2 regions of the Streptomyces sp. NPDC059875 genome follow, and region 1 is predicted to be linked to the other one. Evidence: riboswitches for the same ligand, from Rfam matches in the RefSeq annotation. Region 1 holds a riboswitch; the other holds the start of a gene.
The links. Region 1 has a riboswitch for glycine ahead of gcvT (glycine cleavage system aminomethyltransferase GcvT). Riboswitches for the same ligand answer to the same signal wherever they lie in the genome.
Positions count from the first base shown of each region.

Region 2: linked by a shared signal. The riboswitch ahead of gcvP (aminomethyl-transferring glycine dehydrogenase) and the one ahead of gcvT (glycine cleavage system aminomethyltransferase GcvT) in region 1 are both predicted to bind glycine.

Region 1 covers NZ_JBHWJZ010000002.1:358,956-374,396, reverse strand. The annotation lists gene ACFV9D_RS03610 (ABC transporter substrate-binding protein) at 1-905, opposite strand, end outside; gene ACFV9D_RS03605 (ABC transporter permease) at 1,034-2,038, opposite strand; gene ACFV9D_RS03600 (enhanced serine sensitivity protein SseB C-terminal domain-containing protein) at 2,350-3,138, opposite strand; gene ACFV9D_RS03595 (enhanced serine sensitivity protein SseB) at 3,179-3,919, opposite strand; gene ACFV9D_RS03590 (AAA family ATPase) at 4,111-4,779, opposite strand; glycine riboswitch at 4,920-5,022, shown strand; gene gcvT (glycine cleavage system aminomethyltransferase GcvT) at 5,184-6,308, shown strand; gene gcvH (glycine cleavage system protein GcvH) at 6,397-6,774, shown strand; gene glyA (serine hydroxymethyltransferase) at 6,799-8,058, shown strand; gene ACFV9D_RS03570 (L-serine ammonia-lyase) at 8,208-9,578, shown strand; gene ACFV9D_RS03565 (hypothetical protein) at 9,579-10,220, opposite strand; gene ACFV9D_RS03560 (hypothetical protein) at 10,217-11,644, opposite strand; gene ACFV9D_RS03555 (SH3 domain-containing protein) at 11,806-12,078, opposite strand; gene ACFV9D_RS03550 (EF-hand domain-containing protein) at 12,321-12,536, opposite strand; gene ACFV9D_RS03545 (GNAT family N-acetyltransferase) at 12,611-13,249, shown strand; gene ACFV9D_RS03540 (YncE family protein) at 13,263-14,450, opposite strand; gene ACFV9D_RS03535 (polysaccharide deacetylase family protein) at 14,450-15,202, opposite strand.
Region 2 covers NZ_JBHWJZ010000049.1:5,256-20,696, reverse strand. The annotation lists gene ACFV9D_RS35605 (hypothetical protein) at 1-171, shown strand, start outside; gene ACFV9D_RS35600 (SRPBCC family protein) at 250-678, shown strand; gene ACFV9D_RS35595 (PadR family transcriptional regulator) at 779-1,390, opposite strand; gene ACFV9D_RS35590 (PhzF family phenazine biosynthesis protein) at 1,541-2,344, shown strand; gene ACFV9D_RS35585 (CPBP family intramembrane glutamic endopeptidase) at 2,425-3,222, opposite strand; gene ACFV9D_RS35580 (glutamate-cysteine ligase family protein) at 3,314-4,813, opposite strand; gene ACFV9D_RS35575 (hypothetical protein) at 5,294-5,893, shown strand; gene ACFV9D_RS35570 (DUF5999 family protein) at 6,229-6,435, shown strand; gene gcvP (aminomethyl-transferring glycine dehydrogenase) at 6,564-9,449, opposite strand; glycine riboswitch at 9,629-9,727, opposite strand; gene ACFV9D_RS35560 (PRC-barrel domain-containing protein) at 9,842-10,210, shown strand; gene ACFV9D_RS35555 (DNA polymerase IV) at 10,359-11,732, opposite strand; gene ACFV9D_RS35550 (MerR family transcriptional regulator) at 11,907-12,536, opposite strand; gene ACFV9D_RS35545 (bifunctional nuclease family protein) at 12,764-13,237, opposite strand; gene ACFV9D_RS35540 (MerR family transcriptional regulator) at 13,291-14,034, opposite strand; gene ACFV9D_RS35535 (FHA domain-containing protein) at 14,064-14,981, opposite strand; gene ACFV9D_RS35530 (DUF881 domain-containing protein) at 15,064-15,441, opposite strand, start outside.

The DNA of each region.
Region 1 (15,441 bases):
AGGTCGTACTCGCCCTCGATCAGCCGGTTGTCCATGTCGTCGGCGTTGGTGGTGAACTTGACGCTGATCTTGTCCGGCAGCGCCTTGCGGACGGTGTCCGTCTTGGCGTCCCACTTGTCGTTGCGGACGAGCAGCATCGACTTGTTCGGGGTGTACTCCTGCCACTTGTACGGGCCGGAGGAGAAGGGCTTCAGGCCGTACTTGGCCTGGGTGTCCTTGTCCTGGCGGACCGGCGAGGCGGCGGGCATGGCCAGCATCTGCAGGAAGTCACCGTTGGCGACCGGCAGCTTGAAGACGATGGTCTTGTCGTCCGGCGTCTCGATCGCCTTCAGGCCGAGCTTGTCCGGCGTGGTGTCCTTGTAGGGACCCTTGTACTCGCCCTTGGGGTCGAGGACCTGCTGGAGGTAGATCGGGCCGCCGGAGATGACGTCCTGCGCCCAGATGCGCTCGATGCCGTACTTGATGTCCTTGGAGGTGATCGGCTTGCCGTCCTCCCAGGCCACTCCGTCCTTCAGGGTGAAGGTGTAGGTGAGACCGTCCTCCGAGACCTTGCCGGTGTCGGTGGCGAGGTCGGAGACCAGCTCGGTGGAGGCGGCGCCCGGCTCGGCCTTGAAGGTGACCAGCTGGCGCGTGTAGAAGCGCATGTAGTCCCACACGAAGCCGTAGTAGCCGCGCTGCGGGTCCCACGAGTCGGCCTCCTGCGAGCCGATGAACTTCAGTTCGCCGCCCTTCTTGTCGGAGGCGTTGGCGACCTTGTTCACGGCGGCGTTGAAGCCGGCCGCGCCGGAGCCCTTGCTGCCGCCGTCGCCGCTGCCGCCACCGCAGGCGGTGGTGACGACCATCGTGGCCGCCGCGAGCAGCGCGCCCGCGGCCATTCTGCGCCGCTGAGAGCTGTTCAGAGTCATGGTCTCGCAACCTCCGGAATAGTGGCGGCCGTTGTGACGGTCCGCCGGTGTTGATTGCCTCCTGTCACCAGCGGCAGGGGCGGGTCTGTACGGGCGTGCGGGCGGTCAGGGGACGTGGCTGACGGGGGTCAGCGAGCGGCCTTCGGGTCGAGCGCGTCGCGCACGCCGTCGCCGAAGAGGTTGAACGCCAGAACGGTGATGAAGATCGCGAGGCCGGGGATCACCATGAACAGGGGGTCCGATTCATAGGTGGAGATGGCCGTCGACAGCATCTGGCCCCAGGAAGCGGTGGGCGGCTTCACACCCGCGCCGAGGAAGCTGAGGGCCGCTTCGGTGAGGATGTTGGTGGGGATCATGAGGGTCGCGTAGACCATGATCGGGGCGATCAGGTTGGGCAGCAGCTCCCGGCGCAGGATGTAGAGGCGGCCGGCGCCCAGGCTGCGGGCGGCCTCGACGTACTCGCGCTCGCGCAGCGACAGGGTCTGGCCGCGGACGATCCGGCCGACGTACGGCCAGCCGAAGAAGCCGATCACGATCACCAGCGCGCCGATGCGGACCCCCGAACCGGAGAAGCCGAGCAGCTCGTTGGGGAGCACGGAGACCAGCGCGATGGTGAACAGCAGCTGCGGGAAGGCGAGCATGACGTCCATGACGCGGCTCAGCGCCGCGTCGACCCAGCCGCCGAAGTAGCCGGCGACGATGCCGAGGATCGTGCCGAGGACGACCGCGAAGATCGCGGCGAGGAAGGCGACGAGCAGCGAGATGCGGGCGCCGTAGACGATGCGGCTGAAGACGTCGCGGCCGTTGACCGGCTCGACACCGAGGAGGAAGTCGCCGCTGATGCCGCCGTAGGAGCCGATCGGGGTGCCGAAGAGCGGGTCGATCTGGTCCTCGTGGAACTCGTCCGGCGGGTGGCCGAGCAGGCCCACGATGACCGGCGCGAAGATCGCGACGAGGACCAGGAAGATCACGATCGTGCCGCCGGCCAGCGCGAGTTTGTCGCGCTTGAGCCGGGTCCAGGCGATCTGCCAGGGGGAACGTCCCTCGATCGCCTTGCCCGGCGGCGCCGGAGGCACGGCATCGACGGCGGCGGTCGACTCGGCCGCACTCGTCTCGTGCAGTGGTGCCGTCATCGTGGTGAGGACCCCTCTCGGCCGCCGGTAGCCGGCCCTTGCCCGCCGCGGGTAGCGGCTTGGTGGAACAACTGCGGGGCACCGGCCAGGAAGGCCGAACGCCCGGTGTTCCGGGGAGTCTTCAATGTGTTCGCGATCACCCGCCAGACCTCACGGTGAATGTTTGCTCAACCGTGATGCGGTTCGTTGCCTTCCGTTATCCGGACTCTGTGATCGTCTCAGCGGACCATCTCGCCCGCTATTCGGCCAGAACGGACATGTACCCCAACCCCTCTGCGACAGGAGTGAATTGGGGTGACGGAACGGACGTATCAGTACGTGCGGGGCACGGCCGGAGGGTAGCCGTAACCGGGGGCGTGCGGCGCGGGCGCGGCGTGCGCGTCACGGTCGTAGAACGGGCGCGCGTTGGCCCGCAGCCACATCGCCACCGGGTCGTACTCGTCGGACATCGCGACCGTCGAGACGGGCAGACCGTCGGGGACGGCGGAGATCGTCTGGCGCATCATCGCCCGCACCGCCTCGACCGAGGCGGCGGAGGTGTCGTACAGGTCGAGTCCGATGGCGAGGTACGGGGATCCCAGCGCGGGCTGCACCCAGGCCCGGCGCAGCGCCCGTACGGACGGGGTGCGATGGGCGTTCTGGGTCAGAAGGGCATAGAACTGGGGGATTTCCAGCGCGGGTTCGGAGAGCCGCAGCGGTCCGGCGGGCATCCGGTCGAGACCGGTGGCGATTCGGCGGAGGTCGGCCCAGGGGATGCCGACGCCGCCGTTGGCGTCGTGCGGGTTGAGCCAGATGCCCCAGCGGTCGGGGTAGAGGGCGCGGGCGATCTCGCGGCCTGTGACCACCTCGTGGGCGCGGCTCCAGCCGGAGGCGGCGAGCTCCTGGGCGGAGGTGACGCACGGGGCGTACCCGAAGCCGTCGACCTCCATGTTCCCGTACTGGGCGTCGGGCGAGCCGGGTGCGCCCTGCCAGAGCAGCATCCAGACGTCGCCGTCGGCGAGGGCGTGCAGCAGTTGCTCGTACGCGTCGTAGCGTCCGGGTGCCACCTGGCGCAGCATGTGCTCGACCTTTCCGGCCGCGGCCGTGCCTGACGCGCTCACCCTGGGTCCCGCCCCTCTTCCGTCCACCGAACCAGCTTAATTACACGGAGGCCCGCTGATAGAAGGGGCGCACCTGCTCCAGCATCCAGTCGCCGACCGGGTCCTGCGCAACGTCCAGCAGGATGAGATTGACCGGCCAGGCCACCTCGACCCGGCCGAGCGCGCGGCCGAGCGCGTCGAGCGGCGCGTTCCGGTCGACTCCGTCCCAGGCGGCGAGCTGGACGCCGACGAAGAGGGCGGGTTCGGTGCCCTCGACGCTGGCGAGGGCGCGGCGCGCGGTGACGACGACTCCGGTGGCCTCGAACTCGGCGGACGCGGCGGCGAGGAAGTCGACGGGGTCGTCCTGCCAGTCGGGCTCGAAGAGCCGGACCCGGCCGCCGCTCGCGGGGCCGTCCAGCGGGGTGCGGCCGACCCGGCAGAGCTCGGCGACGGCGGGCGGGGGCAGCGGGGCGCCGACGGTGCCGCCGGGGTTCACGGCGATGCCGAGCTGCGGGGGCAGACCGCGGGCGAAATCGCGGGCGGGGGCGACGGTGAAGGACATGTGGGCGCCGACACAGGCCAGGAACTGCTGCTCGGAGCTGAACACGGGGACGTAGGGGAGTCCGTCGATCTCCATCGTGGGCAGATCGAGGTCCCGGCTCTCGGGGCTGCCGCCGTTGGGCAGGGGAACCCAGACGGGGCTCCGTCCGAGCACCTCGACGAGCCGGCCTCCGGCGGCGGGGTTGCCGAGCGAGGCCGCGAGGACCTCTTCGAGCTCGTTGCCCGGCCACGTCACATCCACGGTTCCCGTATCCCCTTCTCACGCGCCCTGGTCACGGGCCCTCGGGGCAGAACCCTAACGCCGCCCTGGCGCCGCCGTGGCCAAAAGCGCACGGAGTACCCCGGTCCGGATCGCCGGAGCACCCCGGTCCGGGCCCCCGCGCACCCGGTCCGCATCCCCGGAGCACCCCGGTCCGGATCGCCCGGCAGCCGTCAGTGCTCGCGGAACGTGATCCTCCGGAGGGCACCCGCCGCGTCCCTGTCGAGGAGGGTCGCCGAGGCGCAGCCCCGCGGCAGACGGCCGGACTCGACGGAGTGCAGCAGCCGGCCGACGGCCCGGCGGTGCCGGGCGAAGGCGTATCCCGACACCCCTCGGCCGCGCTCGCGCTGCCCCTCCCGGGCGGCGGCCGGTGTGACGTCGAGCAGGACCAGGTGCAGCGCGCCGCCCCGGCGGCGGGCCTCGCGGGCGAGCCAGTTCCGCACCCAGGACTGGGTGCCGCAGTCGTGGACGACCACGCTCCGCCCGGAGCGCAGCGCCCGGCGCAGTCCGGCGTAGTGGGCGATCCGGGCCAGCGGGCGGTAGACCGCGTACGGCAGGAAGCGTGGCAGTCGTGCTTCCCAGCGCTCGCGGGCGTCCTGCGAATCGATGCCCAGGCCCTCGGCCGCGCGCCGCATGAGCGTCGACTTGCCGCTGCCGGGCAGCCCGGAGACGACGACGAGGTCACCGGCGGCGAAGGAGAGCACGCGCGGGCCGCGACCGCCGCGCTCGCGCAGATCGCGCAGCAGGGACGTGGCGGAGCCGCGCCTTCGGGTCCTGGCCCGGGCCCGCTGGGCCGTGAGACCCGCGCCCGTGGCGTAGGCGCCGGTGTGCTGGATCGTCATCGTTTCTCCCCCTGTCGGGTCCGAGGACCCCCCTGCCCACGAAGTGTAAAGAAGCGGTAATGAGGCACAAGCGATTTGCCGATCAGACCCCGCGTGCAATGATGTGCGCGCCAAGCGCACACAACCTCATACCGGCCGCTCGAATCCGCGCGGGAGAGTCCCGGAACCACCACGGTGGGCCCCGGGCGCCGAAGGAGCAAGACCCTCCCTTGAATCTCTCAGGCCCCGTACCGCGTGGATGAGGCAGATCTGAAAAGCGGGACGTCGTGTGGCGTTCCCACCCAAGGTGCAAGCCGACCTCTCGGTGACGAGATGCTCTCGGTGAACCTCTCAGGTTCCATGACAGATGGGGAGGACGTCCTCGCCCGTCATGTTTTCCGCCCTTGGGACCCGGGAGCCACCCCATGAGCACTGCACCCCGCCTGACCGCCCTCGATGCGCTGCATCGTTCGCTGGGCGCGACCATGACCGACTTCGCCGGCTGGGACATGCCGCTGCGCTACGCCAGCGAGCGCGACGAGCACAACGCCGTCCGCACCAAGGCCGGCCTCTTCGACCTCTCCCACATGGGCGAGATCACGGTGACCGGTCCGCAGGCCGTCGAGCTCCTCGACCACGCCCTGGTCGGCAACATCTCCACCGTGGGCCTCGGCCGGGCCCGCTACACGATGATCTGCCAGGAGGACGGCGGCATCCTCGACGACCTGATCGTGTACCGGCTCCAGGACCAGGAGTACATGGTCGTCGCCAACGCCTCCAACGCGCAGATCGTCCTCGACGCGCTGACCGAGCGCGCGGCCGGCTTCGACGCCGAGGTACGGGACGACCGTGACGCGTACGCCCTGATCGCCGTCCAGGGCCCGGAGTCCCCCGGCATCCTGAAGTCGCTCACCGACGCCGACCTGGACGGTCTGAAGTACTACGCCGGCCTCCCGGGCACGGTCGCCGGGGTCCCCGCGCTGATCGCCCGTACCGGCTACACCGGCGAGGACGGCTTCGAGCTGTTCCTGAAGCCCGAGCACGCCGAGGGCGTCTGGAAGGCGCTGACCGAGGCCGGCGCCCCGGTCGGGCTCATCCCCTGCGGCCTGTCCTGCCGTGACACGCTCCGCCTGGAGGCGGGCATGCCGCTGTACGGGCACGAGCTGACCACCTCGCTCACCCCGTTCGACGCGGGCCTCGGCCGGGTCGTGAAGTTCGAGAAGACGACCAACGAGGGCGACTTCGTCGGCCGCAAGGCCCTGGAGGCCGCCGCCGAGCGCGCCGCCACCAACCCGCCGCGCAAGCTCGTCGGCCTGATCGCCGAGGGCCGCCGCGTCCCGCGCGCCGGCATGGCGGTCGTCGCGAACGGCGAGGTCATCGGCGAGGTCACCTCCGGCGCCCCGTCCCCGACGCTCGGAAAGCCGATCGCCATGGCGTACGTGGACGCGGCGCACGCCGAGCCCGGCACGCAGGGTGTAGGTGTGGACATCCGCGGCACCCACGAGCCGTACGAGGTCGTGGCGCTGCCTTTCTACAAGCGCCAGAAGTGACGTTTCACACGCCTGAACGTCTCACTCCTCGTCTCATCCCGTAAGACCCGCGTACATCAGCACTCCCCCGATCCAGGAGAATCACGACATGAGCAACCCCCAGCAGCTTCGCTACAGCAAGGAGCACGAGTGGCTGTCGGACGTCGTTGACGGCGTCGCGACCGTCGGCATCACGGAGCACGCGGCGAACGCCCTCGGCGACGTCGTCTTCGTGCAGCTCCCGGAGGTCGGTGACACGGTGACCGCGGGCGAGTCCTGTGGCGAGCTGGAGTCCACCAAGTCCGTCAGCGACCTGTACGCGCCGGTGACCGGTGAGGTCGTCGAGGCCAACCAGGACGTCGTGGACGACCCCTCCCTGGTGAACACCGCCCCGTTCGAGGGCGGCTGGCTGTTCAAGGTCCGCCTCGCCGGCGAGCCGGAGGACCTGCTCACCGCCGACGAGTACACCGCCTTCACCGCCGGCTAACCGAGACCCCCTAGGGATCGATTCATGTCGCTTCTGAACACCCCTCTCCACGAGCTGGACCCGGACGTCGCCGCCGCCGTCGACGCCGAGCTCCACCGCCAGCAGTCCACCCTCGAGATGATCGCCTCGGAGAACTTCGCTCCGGTCGCGGTCATGGAGGCCCAGGGCTCGGTCCTCACCAACAAGTACGCCGAGGGCTACCCGGGCCGCCGCTACTACGGCGGCTGCGAGCACGTCGACGTGGCCGAGCAGATCGCCATCGACCGGATCAAGGACCTGTTCGGCGCCGAGTACGCCAACGTCCAGCCGCACTCCGGCGCCTCCGCGAACCAGGCCGCGCTGTTCGCGATCGCCCAGCCCGGCGACACGATCCTGGGCCTGGACCTGGCCCACGGCGGTCACCTGACCCACGGCATGCGCCTGAACTTCTCGGGCAAGCAGTTCAACGTGGTCGCGTACCACGTGGACGAGGCCGGTCTGGTCGACATGGCCGAGGTCGAGCGCCTGGCCAAGGAGCACCGCCCCAAGGTGATCATCGCGGGCTGGTCCGCCTACCCGCGTCAGCTGGACTTCGCCGAGTTCCGCCGGATCGCCGACGAGGTCGAGGCGTACCTGTGGGTCGACATGGCCCACTTCGCGGGTCTGGTCGCGGCCGGCCTGCACCCGAACCCGGTCGAGTACGCGGACGTGGTGACCTCCACCACGCACAAGACCCTCGGCGGCCCGCGCGGCGGCATCATCCTCGCGAAGAAGGAGTTCGCGAAGAAGCTGAACTCCTCGGTCTTCCCCGGTTTCCAGGGCGGCCCGCTCGAGCACGTGATCGCGGCCAAGGCCGTCTCGTTCAAGATCGCGGCCTCGGAGGAGTTCAAGGAGCGCCAGCAGCGCACCCTGGACGGCGCCCGGATCCTGGCCGAGCGCCTGGTCCAGGACGACGTCACCGCGCACGGTGTCTCGGTCCTGTCCGGCGGCACGGACGTGCACCTGGTCCTGGTCGACCTGCGCAACTCCGAGCTGGACGGTCAGCAGGCCGAGGACCGCCTCCACGAGGTCGGCATCACGGTCAACCGGAACGCGATCCCGAACGACCCGCGTCCGCCGATGGTCACCTCGGGTCTGCGCATCGGTACGCCGGCGCTCGCGACCCGCGGCTTCGGCGACGAGGACTTCGCCGAGGTCGCCGACATCATCGCGGAGACCCTGAAGCCCGGCTTCGACGCCGAGTCCCTCAAGGCCCGGGTGATCGCTCTCGCCGAGAAGCACCCGCTGTACCCCGGCCTGAAGTAATTTCGTACCCTTTTGTTCGTACGAAGCTCCGGGGCACCGCGCACACTGGACAGTGAGCGCGGTGCCCCACCCCCTTTTTCCGCTCTTCCTGCTCCGTTCTGCACCACCCCGGCAGACAACGGCGTCTAGCCCCCCACAAGGAGTTCCCCGTGGCCATCTCGGTCTTCGACCTGTTCTCGATCGGCATCGGCCCGTCCAGCTCCCACACGGTGGGCCCGATGCGCGCCGCCCGGATGTTCGCCCGCCGGCTGAAGAACGAGGGGCTCCTCGCCCACACCGCCTCGATACGGGCGGAGCTGTACGGCTCGCTGGGCGCGACCGGCCACGGCCACGGCACGCCGAAGGCCGTCCTGCTGGGCCTGGAGGGGAACTCCCCGCGGACGGTCGACGTCGAGACGGCGGACGAGGAGTTCGAGCGGATCAAGTCGAGCGGCCGGATCAATCTGGTCGGCGCGCACGAGATCCCCTTCGACTTCGACGAGGACCTGATCCTGCACCGCCGCAAGGCGCTGCCGTACCACGCCAACGGCATGACGATCTTCGCGTACGACGCGGAGGGCGCGCTCGTCCTGGAGAAGACGTACTACTCGGTGGGCGGCGGCTTCGTCGTGGACGAGGACGCGGTCGAGGGATCGGACCCGATCATCCCGGACGACACGGTCCTGAAGTACCCCTTCCGCACGGGCGACGAACTCCTCCGCCTCGCGAAGGAGACCGGCCTGTCGATCTCCGCGATGATGATGGAGAACGAGAAGGCCTGGCGCACCGAGGACGAGATCCGCGAGGGCCTGCTGGAGATCTGGCGGGTCATGCAGGCCTGCGTCTCGCGCGGCATGTCCCGCGAGGGCATCCTGCCGGGCGGTCTGAAGGTCCGCCGCCGCGCCGCGAACACGGCTCGCAAGCTGCGCTCCGAGGGCGACCCGGCGGCGCTGGCGATGGAGTGGATCACCCTCTACGCGATGGCCGTGAACGAGGAGAACGCGGCGGGCGGCCGCGTGGTCACCGCCCCGACGAACGGCGCGGCCGGCATCATCCCGGCGGTCCTGCACTACTACATGAACTTCGTGCCCGGCGCGGACGAGGACGGCGTGGTCCGCTTCATGCTGGCGGCCGGCGCGGTCGGCATGCTCTTCAAGGAGAACGCCTCGATCTCCGGCGCCGAGGTCGGCTGCCAGGGCGAGGTCGGCTCGGCCTGCTCGATGGCGGCCGGCGCCCTCGCGGAGGTCCTCGGCGGCACCCCGGAGCAGGTCGAGAACGCGGCCGAGATCGGCATGGAGCACAACCTGGGCCTGACCTGCGACCCGGTCGGCGGCCTGGTCCAGATCCCGTGCATCGAGCGCAACGGCATGGCGGCGGTCAAGGCGGTCACGGCGGCGAAGATGGCGATGCGCGGCGACGGCAGCCACCTGGTCTCCCTCGACAAGGTCATCAAGACCATGAAGGAGACCGGCGCGGACATGTCGGTCAAGTACAAGGAGACCGCCCGCGGCGGCCTCGCGGTGAACATCATCGAGTGCTGATCACCGCGCGCTGATCCCCGGGGCGGTCGGGGCCTCCTGGGGCCTCGGCTCGTTCCGCAGCAGCGGCACCGGGCCGCGCAGCGCGAAAGCTCCGGGGAGGTCCAGCCGGCCGCCCCGGCGCTGGGCGATCACCGACCCCTGCACCCCCAGGCTCGCGTCGACCGCGCAGTTCCCGGACCGTACGCCGGTCAGACAGGCGTCACGGACCACGCAGACGAGCCCGGAGATCCAGAAGACCGCGGTCAGCTCCACGTCCAGCGTGCCGATCTTCGCGCCGTCCACGTAGACGTCGACGTACGGCCGGTGGGTGGAAGTGACCCGATGGGTGGCGAGCGCGACGACCTCCTCGCTGCCCGGCAGGTCACGGGTGCGGCGCGCGGCTGACTGCAGCGCGGAGTGGCCGCGCCAGCCGGCGGCCGCGAGGTCGAGCACGTCGAGGGCGAGGAAGTCCTCCACGACGGTGGCCAGCTCGTGCTCGACCGCCCGGTCGGCGGCGGGGGTCCTGCCGCGTACGGGGGCGAGCACTGGCCCGGCCGTGTCATGGGCGCGCAGCGGGGCGTCGAGCTCCTCCCCCTCGCCGAGCAGGAACGCGCGGACGGTCGTCGGGGTCGTGGGAGGCGCCACGGGCGCGGGCATGGTCATCGGTCCTCCTCGTCGAGGGTCTGCCGGCCGGGGTCCGGGTGCGGGTCGAGCCGGGTCGTACGGGTGGGCGGCTCGCCGGGCGGCCGGTACTCGGTCACCTCGGTGGTGCCGGTCGCGGGCCGCAGGGTCGCCCGGACGTGGTTGCGGACCCAGCGGGGGCCGCGGTGCAGTCGGCCGAAGTAGACGGCCGCGGCGGCGGCGAGGGCGAGCGCGGTACCGGTCGTGGAGCCGACGACCCACCCGACGGGGGTGGTCCCGCCGCTACCGGACGGGGGCTGCGCGTTCGGATCCGCAGGGTTCGGGTCGTTCGGGTCCGCAGGGTTCGGGTCGTTCGGATTCGGATCCGTCGGATTCGGATCCGTGGGGTTCGGGTCGTTCGGGTCCGTAGGGTTCGGGTCGTTCGGATCCGTAGGGTTCGGATCCGACGGATCGGGGTCCTTGGGGCCCGTCGGGCCCGGCTCGTCCGTGACCCGGTACGGCGCCTCGTCGTACTGCTCCGGATAGTCCTGGCACACCGCCCGCACCGTGTGCGTGCCCTCCGGCGCGTCGGCCGGGACGGTGATCTCGGTGGCGAAGGTGGCCTGCTCGGTGACCGGCGCAGTGGTCAAGGCCGGCTCGTCGCCGTCCCAGAGGAGGTCGACGTTCGAGCACCTGAAGCCCGTGCCTTCCGCCTGTACGGTGCTCCCCTTCGCGCCCTCCTCCCCAGCGAGGGTGAGCTGCGGGTCCCCAGGGCTCTCGACGACGTAGTCGGCGTCCGCGTAGTAGTCCGGCTGTCCGGTACAGGCGGCCCGGAATGTGTGCGTGCCCAGTGAGGTGCCCTCCGGGACGGTCTCCGTGCGCGAGAAGTCGCCGTTCTCCCCCACGGGGATGCCGGACCCGAGATCCGCCTCGTCGACGACGTAGAGGTCGACGGTTCCGGCGGAGCACCCGTCGAACCCCGAGCCCCGGACGTCGATCGTGTCCCCGATCGATCCGTGGTCCGGGTCGAGCGTGAGCGTCCGTGACCCGTCGGGCGTGGTGCCGCCGCCCCCGGTCACGGTGAAGGTGGCCGACGCGGACGTGACGTGGCCGGTGTCGACCTCGGGGTCACAGGCCACCTTGATCGTGTGCGGGCCTGTCGTGGCGTTCATCGGGACCGTGATGGACCCGGTGACCGTGTGATCGGTCTGGTCCAGCACCACCCCGATGGGGGTACCGCCGTCGAAGGAGACCGCCGCGTAGCCGCACGGGTCGAAACCGGAGCCGGTGACCGTCACGTACGTGTCGGGTGGCCCGGAGGCCGGGTCCAGTGTGAGGGAGGCCTGAGCCGCCGCCGGCGTCAGGAAGGCCGCCAGGGGTGCGAAAGCGACCGGCCCCACGCTGATCGCTGTGCTCAGAAGCACCGCCATCAGCAATCGACGCACCAGCCGCGCGGCAGTGGACATGAGGTGAGGGGGTGGGGGTTCACCCCCCATTTTCCTCCCCCGTGCGACGCCGCGCGCGTCGTGGCCGTGCCGTCAGGGCACCAGCCGGTGCGGGCCCTGACCAGCGCGTTCATGTCCTTCAGCGCGGTCAGGGCCTTCCTTGCAGGCCGGCTGCCCCTCGCTCAGCCCTGCGGGGCGGCCGGTTCGACGTCCTTGGACAGTGGCACCTGTCCGGTGTTGTCGACGTGCCGGGCGGCGACCCACGCGGCCTTGTCGCGCAGCAGGTACCAGATGCTGTTGCCGTCGATGGTCTGGGCGTGCACTTTGCTGTGCAGGCCGACCTCGGCGCCGTGACTCAGGTTGCCGATGACGGAGGAGTCCGTGCTCGGATACTTCCGCAGGTTGACGCCGATGGCGCTGACGACGGTGCCGAACGGCTGGGGTGGACTGGGCATCTTGACCTCCAGGGGAACGCCGGAGTGGCGGGAACCCGTCCGGTATCCGGACGGGTTGCCTGCACGGTAAGGCCGATTCCCGCCGGGGAGCCGGAGGCGTGCGGGGCACTCCACGACCGGCGCCCAGCCGTCATTCCGATGGTTCCATCCGTCCGCCCGGCCGGCCGCACGGGCGGCGGTTCACATACGTGTGCACGTGGTGGCCGTGCCGGGTGTGGCGCCGCCCGTCCCTGCCCGGTGGGTCAGGCCTTGTTGAGGTCGGCCCAGAACTCGTCCCAGGACAGCTTGCCGTCGGCGTTGCCGTCACGCTGGCCGATCAGGGCCTCCGCGACCGTCTCGGTGACGTTGAAGTCACCCAGCTGCGCCATGACGCTCTTGTACTCGGCCGCGGTGATGAAACCGTCCCCGTCCACGTCGAACCGATCGAATGCCTTGCGCGCCGACTCGATGTCCGCCACAGCTTCCGCCCCTTCTTGTTGCTTCGATGACGGGGGTCAGGTTATCGGTCCGACGGGTGACCGATGATGGGGGTATGAGCGACGACGTGGCACGGATCCTGGCGGCGGCGGCGCGCGGGCAGTTCCCGCCGCCGGACGGCTCGACGACGGTGGTCCCGCAGCCGAACGCCAGGGACGTCGGCGTCCTCGCCTTCACCGCGCATTCGGTGGTCTTCACGGACGAGGATCCGTCGTGGGTGCGGGCGGAGCTCGCGGCCGCCGCGAGCGACCCGCTGGCCGCCTCGATGAACCCGGGGTTCCTCGCCGCCTTCATGCGGCGCACGGGCCGGCACATGAACACGATCGACCTGCTGACGGTCGCCACGACGCTGCCCGGCGCCCCGGGGCTGCCGTTGCGCGAGATCGAGGACCCCGACCACCCCCGGGTGGCGCGGGCGATGAAGTTCCGCGAGGACGTACGGGTGTGGGCGACCGACGGCGGGGTGCTGATCCTGGGCCGGGGCGTGGCCGGGCGCTGGGAGGCGGCGATCGAGGTCGAGGAGGACGCCAGGCACCGCGGGCTCGGCCGGGCGCTGGCCCTCGCCGCCCGGCATCTGACGCCGGACGACGTCGTCTGGGCCCAGCAGTCCCCCGGCAACGCCCGTAGCGTCCGCACCTTCCAGGCGGCGGGCTACCGCCCGGTGGCCTCCGAGGCCCTGCTCATCGCGGGCTGACCCGCCGCCCGAATCAGCGGAAGACGCCGGTGTGACCGAGCGAGTAGCGGCCGGGCTGGGGGTAGACCGCGAGGCCGTGGGGGCCGCCGCCGACCGGGATGCGGGCCAGCTGCTTGCCGGTGGTCGTGTCGATCGCGTAGACCTCGGAGTCGTAACGGCCTGACAGCCACAGCACCTTGCCGTCGGCCGAGACGCCGCCCATGTCCGGGGAGCCGCCGTCCGGGAGCCACCACTTCTTCGTCAGTGAGTTCTTGGCGAAGTCGAAGACCGAGATGGAGCCCTCGCCGCGGTTGGGGACGTACATCTCCTTGGAGTCCCGGGAGATGTAGAGGCCGTGGGCGCCCTTGCCGGTCGGCATGAGCGTCGGGGTGGTGAACTTCTCGCCGTCGAGGACCCACATGCCGTGGGCCATCATGTCGGCGATGTAGAAGGTCCTGCCGTCCGGCGAGATCTTCACGTCCTGCGGCATCGCGCCCTCGAAGGGCAGTTTCTGCTGGCCGATGACCTCCATCTTCTCCGTGTCGACCTTCAGCAGTTCGCCGGAGAACTCGCAGGAGACGACGAAGTACCGGCCGTCCGCGGAGAAGTCCGCGTGGTTGACGCCGTAACAGGAGACCGGGACGGTCTTCTTCCGGTCCATGGTGTGCGGGTCGCGGAAGACCAGTTCACGGTCGAGGGAGGCCATGACGACGGCGTACTTGCCGTCCGGCGTGAAGTAGAGGTTGTACGGGTCGTGGACCTCGACGGGCTTGCCCGCGACCCCGGTGGCCGGGTCGATCGGGGTGAGGGTGTGGCCGCGGTTGTTGTTGACCCAGAGCGTCTTCAGGTCCCACGACGGGACGACGTGCTGCGGCTGGATGCCGACCGGGATGGTCTCGATCACCCGGTACGTGGCCGGGTCGATGACCGAGACGGTGTTGGAGTTGGTGTTGGGCACGTAGACCCGGGAGGGGAAGTCCTTGACCACGGGCGAGAGCTTGTTCGGCCGGTCGGCGGCGTAGACGTCCTTGGGGTCGAGGACGGGCGGCATGCCGGGCAGGCCGTCCGGGACGGCCTTCTTCGCTACGGCCGGGGGCACGGCGGCCTCCTTCCTGGCGCCGCCGCGGGGCTCGGCCCCGTCGTCCGCGGTGCCGCACCCGGCGAGCGCGGCGAGCAGCGCGGCGGCGAGGAGGCTCTTCGTACGCGTGGTGAGAGGCAGCATCAGGTCAGCAGCTCCGTGGTCGTCACCGCGCGCAGGCCGCGGCGGTCGAGGTCGGCGAGGAGGGGCGGCAGCGCGGCGACCGTGTCCGCGTAGCCGAAGTGCAGGCTCACCACCGATCCGTTGCGGATCGACCCGGTGACGTTGCGGACGACGGCCGCCGCGCCGGGCGAGGTGAAGTCGAGGGAGTCGACGTCGTACGAGAGGACGTGCGGGTAGCCGGCCCGGCGGGCGGCCCGCTGGACGGTCGGGGTCGCGTGCTGGCTCCTGGAGGGCCGGAACCAGCTGCCGATGGAGCCGGTGAGCCGGCGCAGCCGGGTGGCGCAGGCGCTGATCTCCGCGTGCGCGGCGTCTTCGCCCAGCGCGTTGACATCGAGGTGGCGCTGCGTGTGGTTGCCGAGGTCGTGGCCGCCGTCGAGGATCCGGCGGGCGAGCTCGGGGTGGGCGTCGAGCCAGTCGCCGACGGCGAGGACGGTGACCCGGGCGCCGCCCTTCTCCGCCTCCGCGAGCACGGCGCGGGCGAGGGCGGGGTCGCCCTGGCCGTGGAAGGTGAGGGCGACCCGGGGGCGGTCGCGGGGGCCGCTCGCGATCTCCACGGGGTGACCGGGGAAGCGGCGGGGGGCCGGAGCGGCGGGCGCGGGCGCGGGGCCGCGGGGTGCGGGAGGGGTCTCCGTGCCGCACGCGGCCGTGAGCGCTCCCGTGAGGGCGGCGGCGGCACCCGCCCGCAGGGCGCCACGGCGGTCGGTCGGGGTCACGCGACCATTGGACAGCCGTTATGCCCGAAAAGTAATGATTAGGCCAATTCAGGACGTTTGCGGGCCTCCCTTCCGCGTCCACCATGCGGACACGGCGAGGAAACAAGCGGTGAACCCCATACTTATTCACCATTTACAAGGTCCGTGCTCTATGTCACCAATGATTCATTGCTGAACAGTCCATCTTTGTCCGAATTTGCCCCAGTAGGGACTTTTGGCGACAAGGCCCCCTGTCTGCC
Region 2 (15,441 bases), on a different contig from region 1:
CAGTACGTCTACCGCGTGTACGCACCGCGGGAAGCGCTGCCTGCCGATCTCTTCTGGGCCGCGTTCCACTGCCACGACGAGGGCGGAGGGCCGCGGGCCTCCGACTGGTTCGACTCCGCACAGATGTGGTGGATCGGCGAAGTCGAAGAACTGACGGTTCATCAGTATTGAATGTTGACGGCCGCCCGGCTACGTTCCGTCGACACCGAAGACCGACGAGAACACGCGAACCCGCGAAGGGGTGGTCGTATGGCCGAAGTCAGCGCGGAGGCACGGATCGAGGCGCCGGCCGAGAAGGTCTGGGCGCAGCTGACGGACTTCACCTCGTACGGCGAGTGGAACGCCACCCACACCAACTTCCCGAACGGCGGTCCGGCCACGCTGGAGACGGGCGCCACCTTCGCGGAGAACATGAAGCTGATGGGCTTCCCCGCCGAGGTGACCTGGACGGTCGAGGAGCTGGAGACCACCCGGGTGCTGGCCATCCGGGGCAAGGGCCCTATGGGGGTCAACGTCGGCACGCGCTACTCGCTCGCGGCCGAAGGGGACGCCACCACGGTCCGGATCGACGGCGAGTTCACGGGCGCGGCGGTCTCCTTGATGGCGGGCAAGCTGAAGGATTCGGCCACCGCGGCACTGAACGAGTCCCTGCGGAAGCTGGCCGGCCTGGTCACCTGACCCACCGGCCGACCCGACGACCGACCGATCGCCCCACTGACACACACACCGAGGGGCCCCGCGGCGCAGCGCCGCGGGGCCCCTCCAGCTGTCCGACGGCTCAGTGCTCGTCGGCCAGGATCAGGTACAGCTTCTTGCGGGCCTCGTTGATGACGGCGACGGCCTTCTGCCGCTGCTCGGTACTGCCGGTCTTCCAGACCTGCCCGAACGCCTCCATCAGACCGAAGCCGGCCTGCCGGATCTCGTTCACGGCCTCCCAGTCGACGCCGCGCCCGGCCTCCTCCCAGGGGGCCTCCGGCCCCGACTCGGCCTCGGTGCGGCCGGCGTCGGTGAGCGTGAACAGCTTCTTGCCGCCCTCGCTCGCACTGGCGATCAGACCCTCGTCCTCGAGGAGCTGAAGCGTCGGGTAGACGGAGCCGGGGCTTGGCTTCCATGCCCCGCCACTGCGCTCGCCGATCTCCTGGATCATCTCGTAACCGTGCATCGGGCGGTCCTTCAGCAGCGCCAGGATCGAGGCGCGCACGTCTCCGCGCCGCGCCCTGCCCCGGCCGCCTCCGCGACCACGGCCGCCGAAGGGGCCTCCGCCCCACGGTCCACCGCCGAAGCCCGGCCCGAACTGACCGAAGGCGGCACGCCGCCCCTCGAAGTCACCGCGAGGGCCGGGTCCGCAGTGTCCGTGACCATGTCCGTGTTCGTGTCCATGTGAACGCATCGCAACGCTCCTTCCATCGGGTATACATCGTTGAACTGTCGCGATGCCTCAACGATATATCGGAATACTTCGTTTGCCAACACTCAAGCGGTCCAGCCATCCCGGATTGGCCTTGGCCTGCGGGTTTTCCACCCCGGTACGGTCCGTGCCATGCGGATCCGAATCGTCGACGCCTTCACCGACCGCCCCTTCTCCGGCAATCCGGCAGGGGTCCTCCTCCTCGACTCCTTCCCCGACGACCACTGGCTCCAGAAGGTGGCCGCCGAGGTCAACCTCTCCGAGACCGCCTTCGCCCACCCGCTGCCGCCGGGCGGCGAGGCCGACTGGGCCCTGCGCTGGTTCACACCGACCACCGAGGTCGACATGTGCGGCCACGCCACGCTCGCCACCGCCCACGTCCTGCACACCACCGGCGCCGCGACCGGGACCGTCCGGTTCGCCGCCCGCTGCGGCATCCTCGGTGCCACCGCCGAGGAGGACGGCACCATCACGATGGACTTCCCGACCTCCGAGCTCACGGCCGTGCCGGCCCCGGACGGCCTGGCGAAGGCGCTGGGCGCGGAGGCCGTGTCCGTCCACGACACCGCGGTCGGCGATCTCGTCGTCGAGCTGCGCGACGAGGCGACCGTCCGCTCCCTGGAGCCGGACTTCGCGGCCCTGGCGCACCTCTCCGACCGGGGTGTCATCGTGACCGCGGCCGCCGAACAGCCCGAGCGCGGCTACGACTTCGTCTCCCGCGGCTTCTTCCCCGGCCTCGGCATCGACGAGGACCCGGTCACCGGCAGCGCCCACACCGCGCTCGCCCCGCTCTGGTCCGCGCGCTTCGGCCGCGACGACCTGACCGGCTTCCAGGGCGGCGCCCGCACCGGCGTCGTCCGTACCCGGCTGCGCGGCGACCGCACCCTGCTGACCGGCCACGCCGTCACCGTCATCGACGGCGAACTGCGCGCCTGACCCCGCACATGACGAAGGGGCGTACGGCCATCGCCGTACGCCCCTTCAGGCTTTCCGTCCCCTACGCGTCGCTCCTTCGCCTACGCGGTCGGCAGCCAGTCCACCTTCCCGGCCAGCAGCCCGTATCCGACGAATGCGACGATGTCGAGCAGCGCGTGCGCCACGACCAGCGGCCCGACCCGCCCCCAGCGGCGGTACAGCCACACGAAGACGACGCCCATGACCATGTTCCCGACGAACCCGCCGACGCCCTGATAGAGGTGGTACGAACCGCGCAACACCGAACTCGCGACCAGCGCTGCCATCGGTGACCAGCCCAACTGCCCGAGCCGGCGCAGCAGATAGCCGACGACGATGACCTCCTCCAGTACGGAGTTCTGCACCGCCGAAAGAATCAGGACGGGGTACTTCCACCACACGTCCGGCAGCGACTCGGGCACCACGGTCAGATTGAAGCCGGCCGCCCGTGCCCCCAGGTAGAACGCGAGCCCGGCGCTCCCGATCGCGGCGGCCACCAGCGCGCCCCGCCCGAGGTCCGGCCAGGGTCGGGTCCGGTCGAAGCCGATCGCCCGCAGCCCCGATCCCTCGCGCATCAGGAGATGGGCGACTAGGGCGACCGGTACGAGCGCCGTAGCGATGCCGAAGAGCTGCCAGGCCAGATCGAGCCACGGCCGCCCGGGGGCGTACGAGCTGTTGAGCATCGCCGCCTGTTCCTTCAGCCCGCCCGGCTTGGTCAGCGAACCGACGAAGCTGATGAGGGACGAGAGCGCGCTCGCACCGAGCGAGAGCGCCAGGACGATCAGCGTCTCGGACCGCAGGACCCTGCGCGGCAGGCCGTCGGGGGGAAGAGAATCGGCGACCACTCGTTGCTCCGACACCACACCTGTCTCCACTTCCCCATCGCGTTCCGGGTACGGAGATCATGCGTGACGGGCCCTGCCGGGCGCCATTCCGGGGCCGCGGGGACGTCTACTCGATCCCCACCGGCCACCGGTGCACCGGTTCGCCGCCGTGCATCAGCTCGGCGTACCGACGGGTCGTGGCCGCCAGGGCGGCCTCACGGTCGAGGCCGGACTCCCGTGCCCGGCGGAAGGTCTCGGCCTGCCAGGAGGCGCCGTTGACCCGGCCCCGACAGCGCTCCTCGATCACACCGAGATAGAAGTCCCGGTCGGCCGGCTCGACGTGCCAGGCGTCGAGCCCCGCCGCGGCCAGCGGCAGCAGCTCGTCGAGGACGAGACGTACCGCGGACACCGTCGCCACCCCGCCGGAGCGCCCCGGCCGCGGCCAGCGCAGCTCGGCCTCGATCCCGTGGCGACAGGCGGCGTCGAAGTTCGCGGCGGCGTCCTCGAACGGCAGCCTCTTCCACACGGGCCGGGCCTCCTCGGCGAGCGCCCGCACCAGCCCGTAGTAGAAGGCCGCGTTGGCGACGACGTCGGTGACCGTGGGTCCGGCCGGCAACACCCGGTTCTCCACCCGCAGATGCGGGACCCCGTCCACCCAGCCGTAGACGGGCCGGTTCCAGCGGTAGACCGTCCCGTTGTGCAGGACGAGCTCCTGCAGGCGCGGCACCCCGCCCTGATCGAGGACGAGGAGCGGGTCCTCCTCGTCGCAGATCGGCAGCAGCGGGGGGAAGTACCGCAGGTTCTCCTCGAAGAGGTCGTACGCCGAATCCACCCACCGCTCCCCGAACCAGGTGCGCGGCCGCACCCCCTGCGCCTGGAGCTCGGGCGGCCTGGTGTCCGTGGCCTGCTGGAAGAGCGGCGGGCGGGACTCGCGCCAGAGCTCCCGTCCGAAGAGGAACGGCGAGTTGGCGCCCACGGCTATCTGGACGGCTGCCACCGCCTGGGCCGCGTTCCACACCGCGGCGAACCGGCCCGGGGTGACCTGGAGGTGCAGCTGCACGGAGGTGCAGGCCGCCTCGGGCACAATCGACGTGGACGTGCAGGTGAGCCGCTCCACGCCTTGGATGTCGAGGGTGAAGTCCTCGCCCCGGGCGGCGACGATCTGGTCGTTGAGCAGGGTGTACCGGTCCACGGCCGAGAGATTCTCGAAGACGAGATCACGCTGCGCGAGCGTCGGCAGAATTCCGATCATGACGACGCCGGCGTCGACTTCGCGGGCCTTGCGGTCGGCATATCCCAGACCGGTCCTCAGCTCTTCCGCGAGCCGGTCGAAAACGCGGCCGCCGAGCCGGTGCGGAGCGATGTTCACTTCGAGATTGAACATGCCGAGTTCCGTCTGGAAATCCGAACTCGCGATGCGCTCGAGGACCTCGCCATTCACCATCCGGGGCAAGCCGTCCGCGCCCGCGAGATTGAGTTCGATCTCCAGGCCCATCAGATTCTGCGGACGGTCGAACCTCTTCTCCGCCAGGAGCCTCGCGAGCCCCGCCAGGCACTGCTGGAGCTTCCTGCGGTATCTCTGCCGATCGGACAGGTCGAACCCGTCTGCCACGACCTTCTCCCCCATGGAAGCGTCCCTCCCCGATTGGGCGGCCACGGCGACGGCCGCGCGCGTCACGGACGATGATGCCCAGCCGATTGATCCATAACGCCTGCGGACCGACCCCACCGAACGCTAGGCTGGATTGAGCAATCGCCCGGCACACCCCCGGGGCACATGGCAAAGGACATATTCCGTTGCCATAATCGTGGAAAGCATGGGGTCGATATTCGGCCGTCCGCAGCGGCGACGAAGTCGCAGGCAGACGAAGCGCCCTCACCGCAAATGTTGCGAATCTCCCCCGGAACAAGGCCGGATGACGCCTTGCTCGCAATATCGGCGACGGCTACCGGAAACACCGCGTGAACACGTCTCGTATAAACTCCGTGAACGAGGCAGAGTGTTGGCGCCCGGCCATGGCTTCATGGCCCCTCCGGCCCGGCAGCCCACAGCGCCGTCGTACCTGCCCACGCATCACCGTGTCTCCTGAGCGAGAGGCGACCCACCATGCTCCGACCCTCCCCGGCCCCTGCGCCGGCCCTGCGCAGTGTCCTCGCGGCCCTCGGTTCCCCCACCGCCGTCCGCGAGGCACGAACCCCCGCCCTCCGGTCCGCCCAGGGGCCGCTGAGCCCCGAACTGCCCCTGCCCGTCCACGTCCTCGACGTGCGGGACCAACTCGTCCCGTCCGGGCAGGCTCCGCGCACCCGGCTCACCGGCTGGCGGTTCCTGATCCGGGGCACCGACCGGGCCGTCGCCGCCGCCGACACCATGCTCACGCCCGACGGCTGGTCCTTCTCGCACTTCTTCGAGGGTCCGTACATCACCGCCACCGAACGCGCCCTGCTCCAGGCCGAGGCGCTGCCCATGACGTACCAGCCGCGCCTGCTCTCCGTACCGGAGCTCTACATGCTGACGCTGTGGCTCCACGGCGACACGGAGGCCGACGGGGCATCGGATTCGCCCGCACCGGCCGATCTCCTCGTCCCGCTCGCCCCGGCGCCGCCGGGCATCGCCGCCCACCGTCCGCACCGCGTCGCCGACCTGATGCCCGTCCTCACCCTGCGCCTCGCGCCGCCGCCGCTGTTCGGCACTCCGGCGCCGGCCTGAACCACCGCACCCGTAGCGCGCACGCCCCGCGGCCCGCCTCCAGCACCGGGCCGCGGGGCGCCTTTCTGTCCGAACGCCGCCGTCGAACACCCCGCCCCGTACGGACTAGCCCACCAGGGCTACCCCGAACCACCCGAAGAGACCGCCCAGTTGAGCTGAACCGCCCGCGCGGGTGATACGTCTTCATGCAGTAGGAAGAGCTGCCGTGAAATACCTGCGGATCGACGTCCGTGGGGGAACACTGGACCAACCGAACCGACAAACGGGGGGCGGCCATGAGCACCGCATCGAGCCGCAGGACGACAGACACCACGACGCAGCGAAAGAACCCACCCATGTGCCAGCACCAGCCCGCCTGTCCCACCGCCGACTCCGCCGACCGGGAGGCGGCCCGAATGATGGCGCACCACCCGGAGCAGGGCTGGAGCCTGCTGTGCAACGGCGTCCTGCTCTTCGAGGACACCGGTGAACTGCTGCCGGACGGAAAGATCATCGCCCCGCACCGCCCGCTGACGACGGGCCGGGTGACGACTGCCGCCTGACGACCGGGCACCGTCGGGCACCACACCGTACGAGGGAACACGCCAAGGGCCGGCCCGGAGAAGTCTCCGAACCGGCCCTGACTCATGCCCTGTTGCCGAGGGCGATCAGCTCATGCTCGCGCTCACGCTCAGTTGTCGTACTCGTCCATCGGCGGGCAGGAGCAGACCAGGTTGCGGTCGCCGAACGCACCGTCGATCCGGCGGACCGGCGGCCAGTACTTGTCCGCGGCCGAGACACCGGCCGGGAAGACCGCCTCGTCACGGGTGTACGCGTGGTTCCACTCGCCGCCCAGCGCGGCCGCCGTGTGCGGGGCGTTGTGCAGCGGGTTGTCGTCCGCCGGCCACACACCCGATGCGACCTTCTCGATCTCGCCGCGGATCGCGATCATCGTGTCGCAGAAGCGGTCGAGCTCGGTCAGGTCCTCGGACTCGGTCGGCTCGATCATCAGCGTGCCGGCCACCGGGAACGACATCGTCGGCGCGTGGAAGCCGTAGTCGATCAGGCGCTTGGCGATGTCGTCGACGCTGACGCCGGTCGCCTTGGACAGCGGACGCAGGTCGACGATGCACTCGTGGGCGACCAGACCGGCCGGACCGGTGTAGAGCACCGGGTAGTGCGGCTCCAGGCGCTTGGCGATGTAGTTCGCGGCGAGGACGGCCACCTGCGTGGCGCGCTTGAGGCCCTCGCCCCCCATCAGACGCACGTACGACCACGAGATCGGCAGGATGCCGGCCGAGCCCCACGGGGCCGCCGAGATCGGGCCGACGCCCGTCTCCGGACCGGCGGACGGCTGCAGCGGGTGGTTGGGCAGGTACGGCGCGAGGTGTGCGCGCACACCGACCGGGCCGACGCCGGGGCCGCCGCCGCCGTGCGGAATGCAGAAGGTCTTGTGCAGGTTCAGGTGGGACACATCGCCGCCGAACTTGCCCGGCTTGGCCAGCCCCACCAGCGCGTTGAGGTTGGCGCCGTCGACGTACACCTGACCGCCGGCGTCGTGCACCTCGGCGCAGATGTCCGCGACGTGCTCCTCGAACACACCGTGCGTGGACGGGTACGTGATCATCAGCACGGACAGCTCGTCACGGTACTGCTCGATCTTGGCGCGCAGGTCCGCGACGTCGACCTCGCCGTCGTCGGCGGTCTTGACGACCACGACCTTCATCCCGGCCATGACCGCGGAGGCGGCGTTGGTGCCGTGCGCGGAGGACGGGATGAGGCAGACGGTGCGCTGCTCGTCGCCGTTGGCGCGGTGGTAGGCGCGGACGGCGAGCAGACCGGCCAGCTCGCCCTGCGAACCGGCGTTGGGCTGGATCGACACCTTGTCGTAGCCGGTGACCTCGGCGAGGCGCTCCTCCAGCTCGGTGATCAGCGTGAGGTAGCCCTGCGCCTGCTCGACCGGGGCGAAGGGGTGGATCTGGCCGAACTCGGGCCAGGTCACCGGCTCCATCTCGGTGGTCGCGTTCAGCTTCATGGTGCAGGAGCCGAGCGGGATCATGCCGCGGTCGAGCGCGTAGTCGCGGTCGGCGAGCTTGCGCAGGTAGCGCAGCATCGACGTCTCGGAGCGGTGCGCGTGGAAGACCGGGTGGGTGAGGTACGCGTCGGAGCGCAGCAGCCCGGCGGGCAGCGCTTCCTCCGTGGCGGCGTCCAGCGCCTCGATGTCGGCGTCGACACCGAAGGCGGCCCAGACGGCGGCGACCTGGGCGCGACCGGTGGTCTCGTCGCAGGAGATCGACACGTGGTCGGCGTCGACGAGGTACAGGTTGACACCGGCCTCGCGGGCGGCGGCGACGGCCTCGGCGGCCTTGCCGGGCACGCGGACGGTGAGGGTGTCGAAGAAGCTGCCGTGGACGACCTCGACGCCACCGGCGGTGAGGCCGGCGGCGAGCACGGTGGCGTACCGGTGGACGCGCTGAGCGATCTGCTTCAGGCCGTCGGGACCGTGGTAGACGGCGTACATGCCGGCCATGACGGCGAGCAGCACCTGAGCCGTACAGATGTTGCTGGTGGCCTTCTCGCGGCGGATGTGCTGCTCACGGGTCTGCAGGGCCAGGCGGTACGCCCTGTTGCCGTCGGCGTCGACGGAGACGCCGACGAGGCGGCCGGGCAGCGAGCGGGCGTGCTTGTCCTGGACGGCCATGTAGCCGGCGTGGGGTCCGCCGAAGCCCATGGGCACACCGAAGCGCTGGGTGGTGCCGACGGCGATGTCGGCCCCGAGAGCACCGGGCGAGGTGAGCAGGGTCAGCGCGAGCAGGTCGGCGGCGACGGTGACGATCGCACCGAGCTCGTGGGCCGCGTCGATGAGCGGCTTGATGTCACGGACGGCACCGGAAGCACCCGGGTACTGCAGGAGCACGCCGAACACGCCGCGCTCGGCGATCTCTGCCGGAATGCCCTCGCTGAGATCCGCCACGACGACCTCGACGCCGGTCGGCTCGGCGCGGGTCTCGATGACGGCGATGGTCTGCGGCAGGGCGTCGGCGTCGATGAGGAAGACACCGTTCTTGACCTTGCCGACCCGGCGGGAGAGCGCCATGGCCTCGGCGGCCGCGGTGCCCTCGTCGAGGAGCGAGGCGCCGGAGGTGGGCAGACCGGTGAGGTCGGCGACCATGGTCTGGAAGTTGAGCAGCGCCTCGAGGCGGCCCTGAGAGATCTCGGGCTGGTAGGGCGTGTAGGCGGTGTACCAGGCCGGATTCTCCATGACATTCCGAAGAATCACCGGCGGGGTGAAGGTCCCGTAGTACCCGAGGCCGATCATCGGGGCGAGGACCTGGTTGCGGTCGGCGAGCTCACGCAGCTCGGCGAGGACCTCGGCCTCGGTGCGGGCGGCGGGCAGGCCCAGCGCCTCGGCGTTCTTGATCACGTCCGGCACGGCGGCGGCCGTGAGCTCGTCGAGGGAGCCGTAGCCGACCTGCGCGAGCATCTTGGCCCGGGCTTCGGCGTCGGGCCCGATGTGCCGCTGCTCGAACGGGATGCCCTGTTCGAGTTCGGAGAGCGGAGTGCGGTTGGCGGTCATGTACGGAGGCCTCCTGGTCGTCACGACCTGCGAGGGACACCACGGCGCGGGTGCCCGGACGGCCTCCCCCTCTGTCATCTCAACCTGAGAGCTTCACCGGCACGCCAAAACGGCTCGCCGGTTTTCACCGTCGGTGAGAGCGGATGCCGTCGGACCTCCGCTCTGCTTTCCAGAGTGACCTCGTCCGTGCGGTACAGGGGCCTGAGAGATTCCGGGGAGGATTTGCTCCTTCGGCGCCTCCGAAAGGTTTCTCCGGAGGACTCTCCCGCACAGGGTCGACAGCCACAGCCAGCCTACCAGCGAGGTTCCCGGTCCCATCGCTCAAGTGGCCGACATCCCAGATGTGCACTTTCGTAGTCTTTGTAGAGCAGTTGCGACCAGTTGGAGGGACCGTGCAGACCGACATCGATCCGCGCAGCCTGATCGGCCGCAAGGCGTTCGACCGCGAGGGACACAAGATCGGGACCGTGGACGAGGTGTACCTGGACGACGCGACCGGGGTACCGGAGTGGGCCGCGGTCCGCACGGGCCTCTTCAGCCGGGACGCCTTCGTCCCCCTCGAGCCGAGCGAACTGGCGGGGGACGGCCTCCACATCCCGTACGACCGGTCCCTGATCAAGGACGCCCCGGACTTCGGCGTGGGCCGCCACCTCTCCCCGGAACAAGAGCTCCAGCTCTACCGCCACTACAACATCGCCCTCCCACCCCCACCACCCCCAGACCACGACTTCGGCCGCCTGGCCGGCCAAGAAGAAGCCTGACGACTTCACCGCGCCCGCCAGCACGGACGCATCCCACGGCCGCCGACGGCGTCCAGCCACCCACGGGAAGGCCCGCACCTCTTCATCCGAGTTGCACGGGTGGTGCGGGTGGGAACGACAAGCCCGGCCGAAGGCCGGGCGCACCCCACTACGCGACCGCCGCCGTACCCGCCCCGCCCCCCACCAAGGGCAGCGGCTCCCCGACCTCCAGCTCCGGATCGTCCACGAGAAACGTCCGCACCCGCCCCGGCGCAGACCCCGGCTCCTCGAAGCGCACGGTGACCCGCCCCACCCCGCTCCCCTGCACCCACCCGGCCCCGTACACGGCGTGCCGTACGTCGTGCCCGGGCGACCACCGCCGCTCGAAGTGCGGCGCCTCCGGCTCAGGCCCCTGATCCAGAGGTGCCTCCTCCACCACACCCCCCGCCGGCGGCTCCGCCGCCCCCGCCGCTTCCGCCTGCGCGAACAGATCCTCCTGCGTGTAGTCCGCGAGCCCGCTCACCCCCACGCCCAGCAGCCGGACCCCGCCCGTCGTGTCCACCCCCTCGAGCAGCCGCCCCGCCGCTTCCCGCACCACCACCGGGTCGTCCGTCGGCCCCCGCAGCGTCTCGGAACGCGTCAGCGTCGAGAAGTCGAACCGCCGCACCTTCAGGACGATCGTCCGCCCCGAGTGACCCGACGCCCGCAACCGGCCCACGCACCGCTCCGCGAGCCGCTCCACCTCGATCCGGATCCGCACCCGGTCGTGCAGGTCCACGTCGAAGGTGTCCTCCACCGACACCGACTTCGCGTCCCGCTCGGCCACCACGGGCCGATCGTCGTACCCCTGGGCCATCCGGTACAGGGAGGCCCCGTGCGCGCGCCCAAGGAGCCGTACAAGCTCGTCCTCGCCCGCTTCCGCGAGGTCCGACACCGTCGTCATCCCCGCCCGCCGCAGATGCTCCCCAGTGGCCGGCCCGACCCCCGGCAGGATCCGCACCGACTTCGGCCCCAGCAGCTCCCGCTCGGTCCCCGGCTCTATGAGCACCAGACCGTCCGGCTTGGCCTCCTCCGAGGCGATCTTCGCGAGCATCTTCGACCCGGCGAGCCCCACCGACCCCGTCAGCCCCGTGGTGGCGAGAATGTCCCTGCGCAGCCGCTCACCGGCCTCGCGCGCGCTCGCGCTGTTGTCGGCCACACCCCCGGCCTCCAGGTCGACGAAGGCCTCGTCCAGGCTCAGCGGCTCCACGAGCGGCGACAGCCGCCCGAGGAGCTCCATGACCTGCTCGCTGATCGCCCGGTAGAAACCGAAGCGCGGCACGAGGTAGGCGGCGTTGGGCGCCAGTCGCCGGGCCTGCGCCATCGGCATCGCGGAGTGGACCCCGAAGCGCCGTGCCTCGTACGAGGCCGTGGCGACGACCCCGCGCGGGCCCAATCCCCCGACCACCACCGGTTTTCCGCGCAGACTCGGCTTCGCCGCCTGCTCGGCGGCGGCGAAGAAGGCATCCATGTCCAGATGCAGGATCGTCGGCGCGGCTCTCACATCTCCGATGCTCCCCTACGCCACTGACAACCGACTCGCACTGACGTACGACACGCTCAGATCGCCCGGGTTCGCCCGGTCGCCGCCCGACATGCTCAGACCCCCGGGCTCGCCCCAGACGCCGCCCGACACGCTCAGCCCGCCCAAGTACGCCCCAGGCCCCGCCCGACGCGCTCAGACCGCCCGGTCGCGCCGCCGCCGCGCGAGCTCGTCGCCCGGATTGTGGCCGATCAGCGTCTCACCGGTATCGATGCGCTCCCCGTGCAACTGCGAGAGCGCCGCCTCCACATCGCGCCAGACGACACCCACCGCGATCCCGAAGACGCCCTGCCCGCCCTGGAGCAGGTCGACGACCTCGTCGGGCGAGGAGCACTCGTACACCGTGGCCCCGTCGCTCATCAGGGTCATCCGCTCCAGGTCACGGAAGCCGCGGGCCCGCAGGTGCTGCACGGCGGCCCGGATGTTCTGGAGCGCGACCCCGGTGTCCAGGAACCGCTTGACGATCTTGAGAACGACGACGTCGCGGAAGCTGTACAGCCGCTGCGTCCCGGATCCGTACGCGGGCCGCACGCTCGGCTCGACAAGGCCGGTACGCGCCCAGTAGTCCAATTGGCGGTAGGTGATCCCGGCCGCCGCACACGCCGTCGGACCGCGGTAGCCCACCACGTCCGTACCGGACGCCACACCCTCGCCCGCACTCGTGTCCGTACCGAAGTCGCCCACACTGCCGTGTAGCGGATACGGACCGTTCTCCCCGGGCGCACGCCCGAGAGAGCCCCCTGCCGTACCGTCGCCGCTGCTCATCACGCCGACCCTCCGTCCTTGACCTGCCCACACGAAGGTAGGCAGTCACTCGGGGTGCGTCAACGATCGCCACACTCGGCACGCCGAGTGATAATCACCCAGAGAGTGGTTTCCCGTGTCCCTCTCCAGGGAACGGCTACTCGAATGCTCTGACCGCACCCGGCGCGCGACAGCCAATGACCGGACCACGGCCGGCCCGCCTCACCGGCTGGTGGACCCGGCCCGCCTCACTGGCTGCTGGACCCGAAGTCCTCCGGGGAGATCTGGTCGAGGAACTCGCGGAACTTCTCCACCTCGTCCTCCTGCTCGTCCGGAATCGCGATACCGGCGTCGTCGAGCACACCGTCACTGCCGAAGATCGGCGTCCCGGTGCGCAGGGCCAGCGCTATCGCGTCGGACGGCCTGGCGCTCACCTCGACGCCGCTGGCGAAGACCAGCTCCGCGTAGAAGACGCCTTCACGGAGATCCGTGATGCGGACCTCGGTGAGCTCCTGGCCCACGGCTTCAAGGACGTCCTTGAAGAGGTCGTGCGTCAGCGGCCTGGCAGGGGCCATCCCCTGCTGGGCGAAGGCGATCGCGGTCGCCTCACCCGGTCCGATCCAGATGGGGAGGTACCGATCGCCTCCCACTTCACGCAGGAGCACGATCGGCTGGTTGGAGGGCATTTCCACCCGGACACCCACAACGTCGAGCTCGTTCACACAGCAACCCTAGGACGTGCCCGACCGGTTTGGGTAGTCGGGCCCCTACAAGATCACTGCAGCTTGAGCCCCAGAGCGGTCTGGACCAGTGCCGCGTGCAGCCGTACGGAGAGCCCGGCGAGCTCCTTCGCGGTGGCCTCCGCATGGGCTCTGGTCTGCGGATTACGGTGCCGGCGCAGCGGCGCGACCATCTGCTCGATCAGCCCCGCCTCCCGATCGGCGGCCGCTTTGACCGCCCTCAGGTGCCGCGGTTCCAGACCGAATCTCCCCAGATCCGCGACAAGTCTGGCGACGGTGACCGCCTCGGCGTCGTAGCCGCCCTCGGCTCCCGCGGTGATGAGCCCGTACGACTCCCACTCGGCGAGCTCCTCCTCGCTCACCTCGGCGGCGGCGAGCAGCTCGGCGCGTCCCACCCGCGCGGCGGTCGGACGGTCACTCTCCGATTCCCAGGCCCCGTCGAGCAGATCCCGCTGCGGGCTGGGGGACGGGAGCTTGATCTGCTCGCCCCGGGCAAGGGCGTCGAGATGCTCCCGGATGACCTTCAGCGGAAGATAGTGGTCCCGCTGCATCCGCAGGATCTGAGCGAGCCGCTCCACGTCCTGCGGGCTGAACTTCCGGTAACCGGAGGCCGTGCGCCGGGGCTCGACGAGCCCCTCGGCCTCCAGGAACCGGATCTTGGAAATGGTCACTTCGGGAAACTCGTCACGCAGTTGGTTCAGCACCGTCCCGATGCTGACCAGCCGGTCGCCCGCGGTGGCGGTGCCGTGTCCGGCACCGCCCGTCGGTGTTCGCAGCATGGACCTTCCCTGAAGGCTTCCCGGAGGCGTCACACGCCCCGCTGGCTCGAGTAGAAGACCAGCCGGTACTTGCCGATCTGCACCTCGTCGCCGTTGGACAGAACGACCGATTCGATCGGCTCACGGTTGACGTACGTGCCGTTGAGGCTGCCGACATCGGCGACCGTGAAGCTGCCGTCCTGCGCCCGCCGGAACTCCACATGGCGCCGCGACACGGTGAAGTCGTCGAGGAAGATGTCGCTCTGCGGGTGACGGCCGGCCGTGGTCAGCTCGCCGTCCAGCAGGAAGCGGCTGCCCGAGTTCGGGCCACGGCGCACGACGAGCAGCGCCGATCCGGCCGGCAGCGCCTCGACGGCCGCCAGGGCCTCGGGCGACAGGGACGGCATCGCGGTCTGACCGGTGACCTCGGCGTCGTACGCCTCGAGGCCGGAGATCGAGATCGTCGACGTCGTCTCGGACGCGCGCTCCACGGGCGCCCCGCCCCGCAGCGGCGTGCCGCAGTGGGAGCAGAAACGGCTGTCCGCGGCGTTGCGGTGACCGCACCTCGTACACACCGGCATGGACGCATCCTCCTGCCGCGGCTGACCCGCGGAGGTCTGGGTCGCATACGGATCGGGGGTGAACCCTCCACCCGTACTTGAGGTCGATGGCTCTCCGAAACCTATGCGGCCGGCACCGGCAGGGTCAACAGACGACGCGCCCTGGCCGTCGACCTCGTCACGGAAGAGCGGGCGTTCGCCACCCTGCTCCTCGCTCTGGGCGTGGCGCGGCGCGCGGTGCTTGGCGTTGCCGCCGTCCTCGCGTGCGCTCTTGCCGAACAACTTCGCAAAAAAACTCACGGGCGATTCCCCTTGACCGAAACAGACCCGCCCGTGGGGCAGGACGAACCCTGAATGAACACACCTGCCGACCCGGACATCCTCACAACGTCCGTATCCTCCGGACAGTTTCCACCACGCACCACGCTTGTGATGCGGCGACCCCCCGCAACGTCTTGCCCTTGTCGCGCGACCGCCATGCACCCCCGCCTCACTGCGAGGACGACTGAGCGTAGTCAGGCCGCTTCGCAGGTCGCAAGGCATCCACAACGATCTTCTCGGACCGGGCCACGGTCGCGGTGGCCTGCTCCTTCTCCAGTGTCTGGATGACTCCACCGGGGATGTTGAGCGCGGGCTCGAGATCCTCGGGCTTGCCGATGACCTTGAAGACGTACGGAGCGGCCACCTTCGTTCCATCGATCTCTATATCGCCGCCCGCACCCGAGAAGTAGCTGTCCGCAACCACCCGTACGTCGTTGATCTGGATCGCCTCGGCGCCCGCGGCCCGCAGCTCCTGGATCGCGTCGAGCAGCATGTCCGACTCCACCGCCGCCGAGGCGCCCGCGACGGTCAGCGTGATGCCAGGACC